DNA from 4 places in the Anaerobacillus sp. 63XJN7_5_ISO-PGPR-S23-430 genome. Region 3 is predicted to be linked to each of the others. Evidence: predicted binding sites of a transcription regulator. Region 3 holds the regulator's gene; each other region holds the start of a gene.
The links. The regulator LexA, encoded in region 3, represses DNA repair genes until DNA is damaged. The targets are predictions, from matches to a motif close to CGAACATATGTTCG.
Positions count from the first base shown of each region.

Region 1 (2,205 bases), 1.1 Mb from region 3:
TTATTGATGCAAATACAGGAGAGGCAATCGCCATTAATTCCGCAGGAACAGACTCAGGGGCAATCGGCTTTAGCATTCCGCTCCCCAACGTTATTGAGCAAATTAAAAATTGGTCTGATGACCCAGTAGAAATAACGGTAGATGATGAAAGTAAGGAAGAAGTATCAACACCACAGGGACTCACAGGAGAAGACTTTAAAAATAATGCTACCTATCTTATTGGATATTTCTATGAAAGCTTGTCTACTCAAGACTATGTCACTGGCTACTCCTTACTTGGCAGTCGCTGGCAGAGTGAAATGCTGTATGAAGATTTTCGAAGTGGCTATATCCATACCCTTGACGTGGAAGTTTCAAATATGACCGGAAGTTTAAATCAAACGAATGATCAAGTAAAGGTAACAGCTACTATTAAAGCACAAGAACGAACCGAGGATAAGAAGACAACAACTTCTCTATACAACGTCACTTACCAGGTTGGTTATGAAAATGACCAATTGAAAATTCTAAGTGGTAAGGCTGAAAAATTAAAGTAAAGTAGGCAACATAAGGCTAGAGGTACATTCTCTAGCCTATTTGTTATTATTTATTTAAACTAGCCCTCGTCTGGAGGTGAAAAACCTTCTTGAGAAATATAAATGGCGCTATCAGGAAAAAAGTCCTGTAATCGCTTCTTTATTTTCAAATAGGCTTTACGTTGATACCAACCTTCTAGACCCGCTTCTTCAAAGAGCTTACGAATGCCAAGCTGCTCTGTTCTTTTACCACCGCTCCCATCACCCATGAAAAAGTCATCAAGCGTGAGGCGATCCGTTACTTCAGCTAACTTCTTAGGGAAATGTTCAGAACACGGGAGAAGTGGTGCCACTGCCGCTTGTACAGGAATACCGTTTGCTCGTAACGTTTGTAGCGCCTTTAACCTTGCTGCAATTGGCGGTGCTGATGGCGCAAAAATTTTGCGCACTGAATCAAGGTCTGTTTCTACTGTCATACTGACCAGAACCTTTTTGCCGAATTTTTTTAACAAATCAATATCTCTAGTGACGAGTGGAGAGCGGGTTTGAAGAAATAGAAAATCAGGCATTTCTTCTACCATAGCCTCAAGTAATCCTCTTGTTAAATCAGTCTTAAATTCAATAGGCTGATAAGGATCTGTCGAAGAAGACATAAAAATCGATACTTCTCCTTTTTTCCGAGCTTTCGGAATCTCTTTTTTCACAAGATCCACAGCGTTTTCTTTAATATCTACCCATTCTCCCCAATCCTCTTCCCTAAAAAGGGCAATAGGCATTCTTCTTACATAGCAATAAGAACAACCGAAGGCACATCCAGCGTAAGGGTTCAGAGTGTGACTATATCCATTAAGAAATCCACTACCTTTTGTTAAAATAGACCGAGATGTTCGCTTCTGAATTGAAGGCTGCAATGGCGATCCCTCCTTCTTCCATTAGTGTACCATAAACCGAACATGTATTCGATTATTACGAATAATTTTTCACTAAGCGGGCACGGTAAAGGTGAAAGGTGGTATAAATTGATGAAACGTACAGTAAGCTGTCTCCTTTTCTTACTTCTTCTTTTACCAATTCATGCTTATGCAGCTGGTCCGATTCAGCTCATTCAAGGAAAGTGTCCAACATCACTAGATCAATCGGCATCAACAAAAGGACTTACAACGAAAGCTACAACGATTCTTTCAGGCTTAATGGCCAATACTCCCGATACAAATTCATGGCAAATCATTAGCATGTCCCCTTTAAAAAAGAAGTCACCCTATTACGCGCCAGCCGTTAAAACCTGTGAAAAAAAAGTCGCAAATCACACTTACCTTATTGATGTACTCGTCACAAAGAAATCTTCTCAACTCCCCGTGCGCATGCACCTCTTTGCTTCTAAAGAAGAAAAGGGGTGGAAAGTTTGGGGACTAACTACTTACTAAATGTGTATACTTTATTTTACTTCGCACATACTACTCATGCGTGTAAGCTAGCCGTTAGGATCTATGACACGCAACCATCCCACACTCTTATTTCACACTCGGAAAATAAGAGGATAGCCCGATCAGGACGCTGATCGGGCTTAATTCATGCTTTTCTCAATAAATTGTTTAAATATTTCTGTTTCCTCCGAAAGATGTTGATAGACCATGTATGTGTGAACCTCAGACAGTTTGATTTCCTCAGTATCGACTTGAAGAATTCTCCC
Region 1 is NZ_CM149686.1:793,685-795,889, reverse strand. It holds gene AC0VYJ_RS04305 (S1C family serine protease) at 1-536, shown strand, start outside; gene AC0VYJ_RS04300 (SPL family radical SAM protein) at 596-1,426, opposite strand; gene AC0VYJ_RS04295 (hypothetical protein) at 1,538-1,939, shown strand; gene AC0VYJ_RS04290 (LysR family transcriptional regulator) at 2,080-2,205, opposite strand, start outside.
Region 1: the regulator LexA is predicted to act here: its motif matches at 1,464-1,477, upstream of AC0VYJ_RS04300 (SPL family radical SAM protein).

Region 2 (2,205 bases), 660 kb from region 3:
TAATAAGTTGAAGAGGAGAGGAGCGTATTGAACGTTTTTTGATCACCAAGTACACCAGTTCCACTTGCCGTCTTAATTGTTCCGGTAACATTATCGCCACCACCTGGCTTGCCAACTCCTTCTTTTTTTGCTTCGTGTAGGGCGTTGAAGCTTGTTAGAACTTCACCACTTGTTGCATCAATTATGTATTGCCAGTTACCCGGTTCAGGCGAGAGGAAGTTCAAGGTCACATGGTAAGCATACGTTGCAGACTCCCCCTCGGTATAGACGACAAGGTTGGATTCGGGTTTTTGTTCATAGGCTGGTGAAAAACCGAGATCTTCTTCTGCTTTTTTAACGGCGTCCTGTTTCTTGAATTTTGTTGCTTTTTTAAGCTCTTTCTTCGACCCAAGGTCTGGAATAACTGTACCTGATACGGCTGTTAAAATACCACTTTCATCAACATGAGCCGTTTGAGTTGAACCATAAACAGGTGTTCCTTCATGAAGTTGTTGTAATCGAAAAACCGTGAAACCAAGATCGTCTTTTTCTTTTGATAGGATTTTAAAGGAATCCTTAGCAGAAGATCCACTAAACTTGTACAGGTTTTTCTGTTCGTTCAAGTAATCAAATAACACTTGATTGGCATTTTGAGAGCTTGCTTTTGTTAGTTTTCCTGAAACAAAAGAAGGTGTTCCTGTTTCTTTATTCATATTCGTATCTGCTGCTGCAAATGTTGAGGATGGTGCGAGCATGGTACTAACGAGCCCCACTGATAAACCGATTGAAAGTAAATTTTTTTTCTTTCCCATTCTATATCCCCCTCGTGATTAAGATGAGCTAACATTATCATAAAAGGTTTAATATTCAAACTATTTAAACTATTTTGATAGTTAAGACCTATCCTTTTGGATATAGTTATAGGGAGATATACCTGTTATTAAAAAGGGGATTGGTTCTTTAGACTCAGTAGGTCGTGTGCTCATAAACAAGGACGTGAATGACCATGTGAAATGGAATATACTGGTTCTTTTTCTGTGCGTTTATAGATTGATGCGCGAGTATTTCTACATCCCTATCTGTTAATGGAACAAGTGTAGGATCTCTAATCGGTATGTGCTTTGATGACTAACTTTCGAGTGAATAGCGTTAAGTTCATTATCGTTCTTCTTCCGGTATTTTTTCGTTACTTTAGAGAAAAGGGTGATGCTAAGTGAATCGTTTTATGATTGGAAGAAAGTACTTATTGTAAAGGGAACGTATATTCGGTTAAAATACGGGTATACATAAAGGGAACAAACGTTCTTTCATTTAGGAGAAGGGGGGATACAAATGGATTATTCTAAATTTCCAAAGAAAACAATCCTATGTATTGATATGAAAAGTTTTTATGCAAGTTGTTCAGCAGTAGAGATGGGGCTTGATCCACTTACGTGCTATCTCGCGGTTGTTGGTGATACCGAGCGACAGGGAAGTGTTGTGCTGGCGGCGTCTCCGGCACTAAAAAAGGAATTTGGAATACGAACAGGGAGCAGACTATTTGAAATTCCAAATAACAAAAACATTCGTATCGTTAATGCGAGAATGTCTTCATATTTGAAACAATCAATGGAAATAACGAGGCTTTTTCATCGTTATGTACCATCAGAATGTATCCATACGTATAGCGTTGATGAATCGTTTTTGCAGGTTGATGGGACAGAACGACTTTGGGGAAACAAATTTGAAGTAGCTCACAAGATCAAAAATGAAATAAGAGAGACATTCGGATTACCATGCGCCATAGGGATCGGGCCAAATCTTTTAATGGCAAAGCTTTGTCTTGATCTGGAAGCGAAAGAAAAAGGGATTGCAGAATGGACTTATGAAGATATTCCTAAAAAACTCTGGCCGCTTTCCCCGCTAAGTCAAATGTGGGGTATTGGATCGCGTGTCGAGCGAACGTTAAATCGCATGGGGATTATGAATGTAAAGCAGCTTGCGCATTACCCGCTACATCTACTAGAAGAAAAATTCGGTATTATGGGAAATCAGCTCTATCATCATGCGTGGGGCATCGATCTTTCTGAAATGGGTGCGCCGATTATGCAGGGACAGATTAGCTATGGGAAAAGCCAAATTTTGTTACGAGATTACCATGACGAAAAAGACATTCAACACGTCATTCTTGAGATGAGTGAAGAAGTTGCAAGACGTGCGAGAAAAGCCCGGAAGGCAGGGCGTACG
Region 2 is NZ_CM149686.1:2,597,731-2,599,935, reverse strand. It holds gene AC0VYJ_RS13715 (M4 family metallopeptidase) at 1-791, opposite strand, end outside; gene AC0VYJ_RS13710 (Y-family DNA polymerase) at 1,312-2,205, shown strand, end outside.
Region 2: the regulator LexA is predicted to act here: its motif matches at 1,234-1,247, upstream of AC0VYJ_RS13710 (Y-family DNA polymerase).

Region 3 (2,205 bases):
GACCACGGTTTCGTAGATTAACAATTTCTTCGATTGGAACTTCCACCCGCTCACGCCCACCTTGATTTTGATGGCTGAGGTTTCGCTGTGGTCGATAGCCTTCTTTAACCGCCTTGTCCATTCCACGTTTAATTTTCAGATTATGAAGCTTGCGCTGAAATTCTTCAACGATACTAACGATCTCAAGAACCATCGAATCAGATTCCGACAATTGAAGTTCTCCGTTTTGATTCACTGTATAAATCGTCCCTCCATATTTATGGACGGCATGTAGAAGAGCGATCTTTGCATTCCCTCTCCCAAGTCTTGTTTCATCTTGAATGAGCAATGCCTCAACATGCCCCTCTTTCAATAAGTCAAGCACCTCAAGTATGCCATCACGATCAATGTCATACCCGCTGTGCTTTTCTTCAATCAAGCGCTGTATAATAAAACCTGACTGTGATGCAAATCGTTGTAGTTCTTCTTTTTGCCTGGCAAGAGAAGACTCCTGTGCTTCTTTCTTTGTGCTTACCCGACAATAAATAACGGCGTTCATACTTTATTCTTTACCCCCAAGTGCGGTAGCGTTCGCTTCAACAGGGATGATGAGAGTATCTCCTGCTGTAATTCGGTTTGCATCAATGCTATTCACTTCTTCAACCCAACTGACGAACTTCCGATCAGACAACTCATGAGCAGTACGGTATTCTTCCGCAATTTCTAAAACAGTATCTCCCTGCTCCAATTGTACCGTTGTATAACGATCATACTCCTCAGCTGCAGCTGTTCGCAAAGATAGAAACACAATAATTAACACAGCTACAAAAGATATAATGACAAGAAAATCAACTCCAGACAAGCCCCCAGCTTGCTTTCTCATCCCAATCACCCCATATGCGAATATTTGTTCTGTTTTTAGTATATCAGAACCTCTGTTCGTGTCAACTAATTTCTTCGAACTTATGTTTGTATGCGAACAAAAATTCTGGTATACTACTAACAAATAGATAGATTGGAACGAGGTGCCAGATATTATGAAACTATCAAAGCGTCAGCAGGACATTCTGGACTTTATTAAAGTCGAAGTTAAGCAAAAGGGTTATCCACCCTCCGTAAGAGAAATTGGCGAAGCTGTTGGACTTGCTTCAAGCTCCACTGTCCATGGCCACCTGGCAAGACTCGAGAAAAAAGGGTATATCAGACGAGACCCAACAAAACCAAGAGCCATCGAAGTGCTTGGTCTTGATGAAACGATCGATATTCCTCGTCAACATACTGTAAACGTTCCCGTCATTGGTAAAGTAACTGCTGGTCAACCCATCACTGCCATTGAAAATGTAGAAGAATACTTCCCGCTTCCAGAACAGTTTGCACAGGATGAAGAACATACCTTTATTCTAGTGATTGAAGGGGATAGTATGATCGAAGCTGGTATTTATAACGGTGATATGGTTATTGTGAAGCAACAACCAACTGCAAATAACGGTGATATTGTTGTCGCGATGACAGATGAAGCTGAAGCAACTGTTAAACGATTCTTTAAAGAAAGCAACTACTTCCGACTTCAACCGGAAAACTCATCGATGGAACCGATCATTCTTGATTCCGTTTCTATTCTTGGTAAAGTAATTGGGGTCTTTCGCTCCATTCACTAGAAGCGCTGCGTGCGCTTCTTTTTTTATGTTATATAAGCTTTCTGGGCTATATCAATACGAGCTTCTTCTCTTCTTTTATTTATTAACCCCTCCGTCTGTGTAAATGATCGCAGTTTGAAGAGCATAGGGGTGTAGCTTTACATTACAACCAACCTCACCTACCTACTTTTAACTCTTAAAGGCTATACAAAACCGCCCTTCATTTAAATAAAGGGCGGTTTTGTATACTTCTAACATAATTCTTAAACGGTTACTTTTCAGCAGCCTCTGAAGCCGCTATAACTAATTCAACTGTTTGATCTACTGTCGCCTGACGGAACTTTTGGAACTCATCAGTGATATAAACGGAAGGATCTTCAGGATAGTACTCCTGAGCGGCTACGTGAAGGTGTCCACCCGGAATATCATAAGCTCCTATCCCAATTCGCACGCGATTGGATCGGTACTGACTTTCATTCGATAAGTAGCTTCCGCCTCCTCCTTTACGAGCTTTTGATCCTTCAGTCGGACCCCCTTCATGGCACTCATACGGTTTATCACGATATTCTGGTGCGAGCCATTCGCATAC
Region 3 is NZ_CM149686.1:1,937,965-1,940,169, reverse strand. It holds gene AC0VYJ_RS10395 (YneB family resolvase-like protein) at 1-538, opposite strand, end outside; gene yneA (cell division suppressor protein YneA) at 542-862, opposite strand; gene lexA (transcriptional repressor LexA) at 1,014-1,637, shown strand; gene AC0VYJ_RS10380 (hypothetical protein) at 1,888-2,205, opposite strand, start outside.

Region 4 (2,205 bases), 1.6 Mb from region 3:
TCTTTCCATTGGAATCGGAATTGTAATGAGCCACATTTATGTTGAACCGGAAGACTTCAAAAAAGCCTTCTTTATAGGATTATGGCTTGGACTATGCGCTACTGGAATGCACTCAGGCTTCAAACACACGATGAGTGGAGCAATCAGCAAAGGACATGACGATGACAAAGATAAGCCCTGTTAGAAGGTAAGACTGATCGCAAGAAGAGTGGACGAGTTCTACTCTTCTTTTTTTTCTGTTCAAAATGAAGGATACTATTCATTCCCTGGATCTAAGCGAACAAAGATGACATTTATCATAAAAAAATCCCCTTCACACTAGCGAAAGGGATTGGAATTATGTATTTGGTGCGCCCGGAGGGATTCGAACCCCCGACTGACGCGGTACCGGAAACCACCGCTCTATCCGACTGAGCTACGGGCGCGCTTCATTAGCGCAAGGATTATTATACGATATGCCCCCTTTTTTTGCAAGGTGAATTTCATAGCTTCCAAGTGACGATCAATGAGTAATCAATAGTGTATAAGAGCATTTTATCTATACCATGTTAATGAACGCTGTTGCTTTTTTGCTCTGGTGAACGGTGAGATATTAACAATATTGGCCAAAGCTATTATCCAAACATTTCATTCATATCATAGAAAAGGTATCGCTTCAGTTCTTGACGTCTCACCTGTCTCATAGTAAAGTTATACCAAACATATGTTCTGTTAGGTGGGGATGATCATGTTCCAATTAAGTAAAGAAGAAACGAAGGCATTAAGAAACTACCTCTTACTTCCTTACCTGAAAAGAGTGCTGGAAATTGACACGAAATGGGTGAACCATTCGAAAATGAAACTTCCGCGCCCTTATCTGGAACTAATTCATGCCGCTATAACGTTAGCCTCCTCTGACTTAAAATGGGCAAAAGCAATGCTTCATGATAGAGGAATCCGCGTCTATATAGAAGATACGAAAGAAGATGTTGTGATTTGCAAAGTATATTGTCGAGGTTACAATCAAACATACCGCTATTCTTCCATTCAAATACGTAATCAGGTAGAAAGACGAATTTTAGCCTACTTTTTAGCAGACGATCGATTAAAAAAAAGGAACATTCGCTCTGTTTAAAATAAAGGGATGCGGGGAAAATGGGTGTATGTGGTTAAAGAAAAATCAAACCCTTTTCATCGTTTAAAAAATAGGACAGCACTTTATTTGACCTATACTGACCTTTTAGGTATGATGAACATACAGCAACTACATATTCCACAAATATAAGGGAGGAATTTAAAATGGTTTTAATTCCAACGGTAATTGAACAAACAAACCGCGGTGAGAGAGCGTACGACATTTATTCTCGTCTTCTTAAGGACCGTATTATTATGCTAGGAACAGCAATTGACGACAACGTATCAAACGCAGTCGTTGCACAACTTCTTTTCCTTGCTGCTGAAGACCCAGATAAAGACATCTCACTTTATATCAACAGCCCTGGTGGTTCAATCACTGCAGGTATGGCGATTTACGATACTATGCAATTCATTAAGCCAAAAGTATCAACAATCTGCATCGGTATGGCTGCTTCAATGGGTGCCTTCCTACTTGCTGCTGGTGAACCTGGTAAGCGCTATGCTCTACCAAACAGTGAAGTAATGATTCACCAACCGCTCGGTGGTACTCAAGGTCAGGCTTCTGACATTGAAATTCACGCAAAACGCATCATCCAAATGCGCGAGAAGCTAAACAAAATTCTTTCTGAGCGCACAGGTCAACCACTTGAAACAATCGATCGCGACACAGATCGTGACCGTTTCATGGAAGCGACTGAAGCGAAAGAATACGGCTTGATTGATGAAGTAATGGAAAAGAAAGCATAAGATAGACCCTAAAAAGCCTTTCCCTACATTGTTGGGAAAGGCTTTTTCTTTCTTAGAATAGGCGTTGTTTTTGAACCATCTGCTATTTGAGCAGCCAATGAACCACAATGGATGATCCCACTCTCTATAACTCTATTCTCTTAAGAATGTTTCGCAACGTTAACAATTTAATGCAAAACAAAAAACTGGCACACAGCCAGGTTTTGCTAATCTTTTTGAATAAAATCAATTAATGAAGACATCGCATCTTCTTCATCATTACCATCAACAGTTAAAATAACAGAAGAACCAGTACCAACAGCAAGGCTCATGATGCCCATGATGCTTTTGGCATTAACTTTT
Region 4 is NZ_CM149686.1:3,521,145-3,523,349, forward strand. It holds gene AC0VYJ_RS18430 (hypothetical protein) at 1-184, shown strand, start outside; tRNA gene AC0VYJ_RS18435 (tRNA-Arg) at 347-425, opposite strand; gene AC0VYJ_RS18440 (YhjD family protein) at 728-1,114, shown strand; gene clpP (ATP-dependent Clp endopeptidase proteolytic subunit ClpP) at 1,279-1,863, shown strand; gene AC0VYJ_RS18450 (HPr family phosphocarrier protein) at 2,070-2,205, opposite strand, start outside.
Region 4: the regulator LexA is predicted to act here: its motif matches at 697-710, upstream of AC0VYJ_RS18440 (YhjD family protein).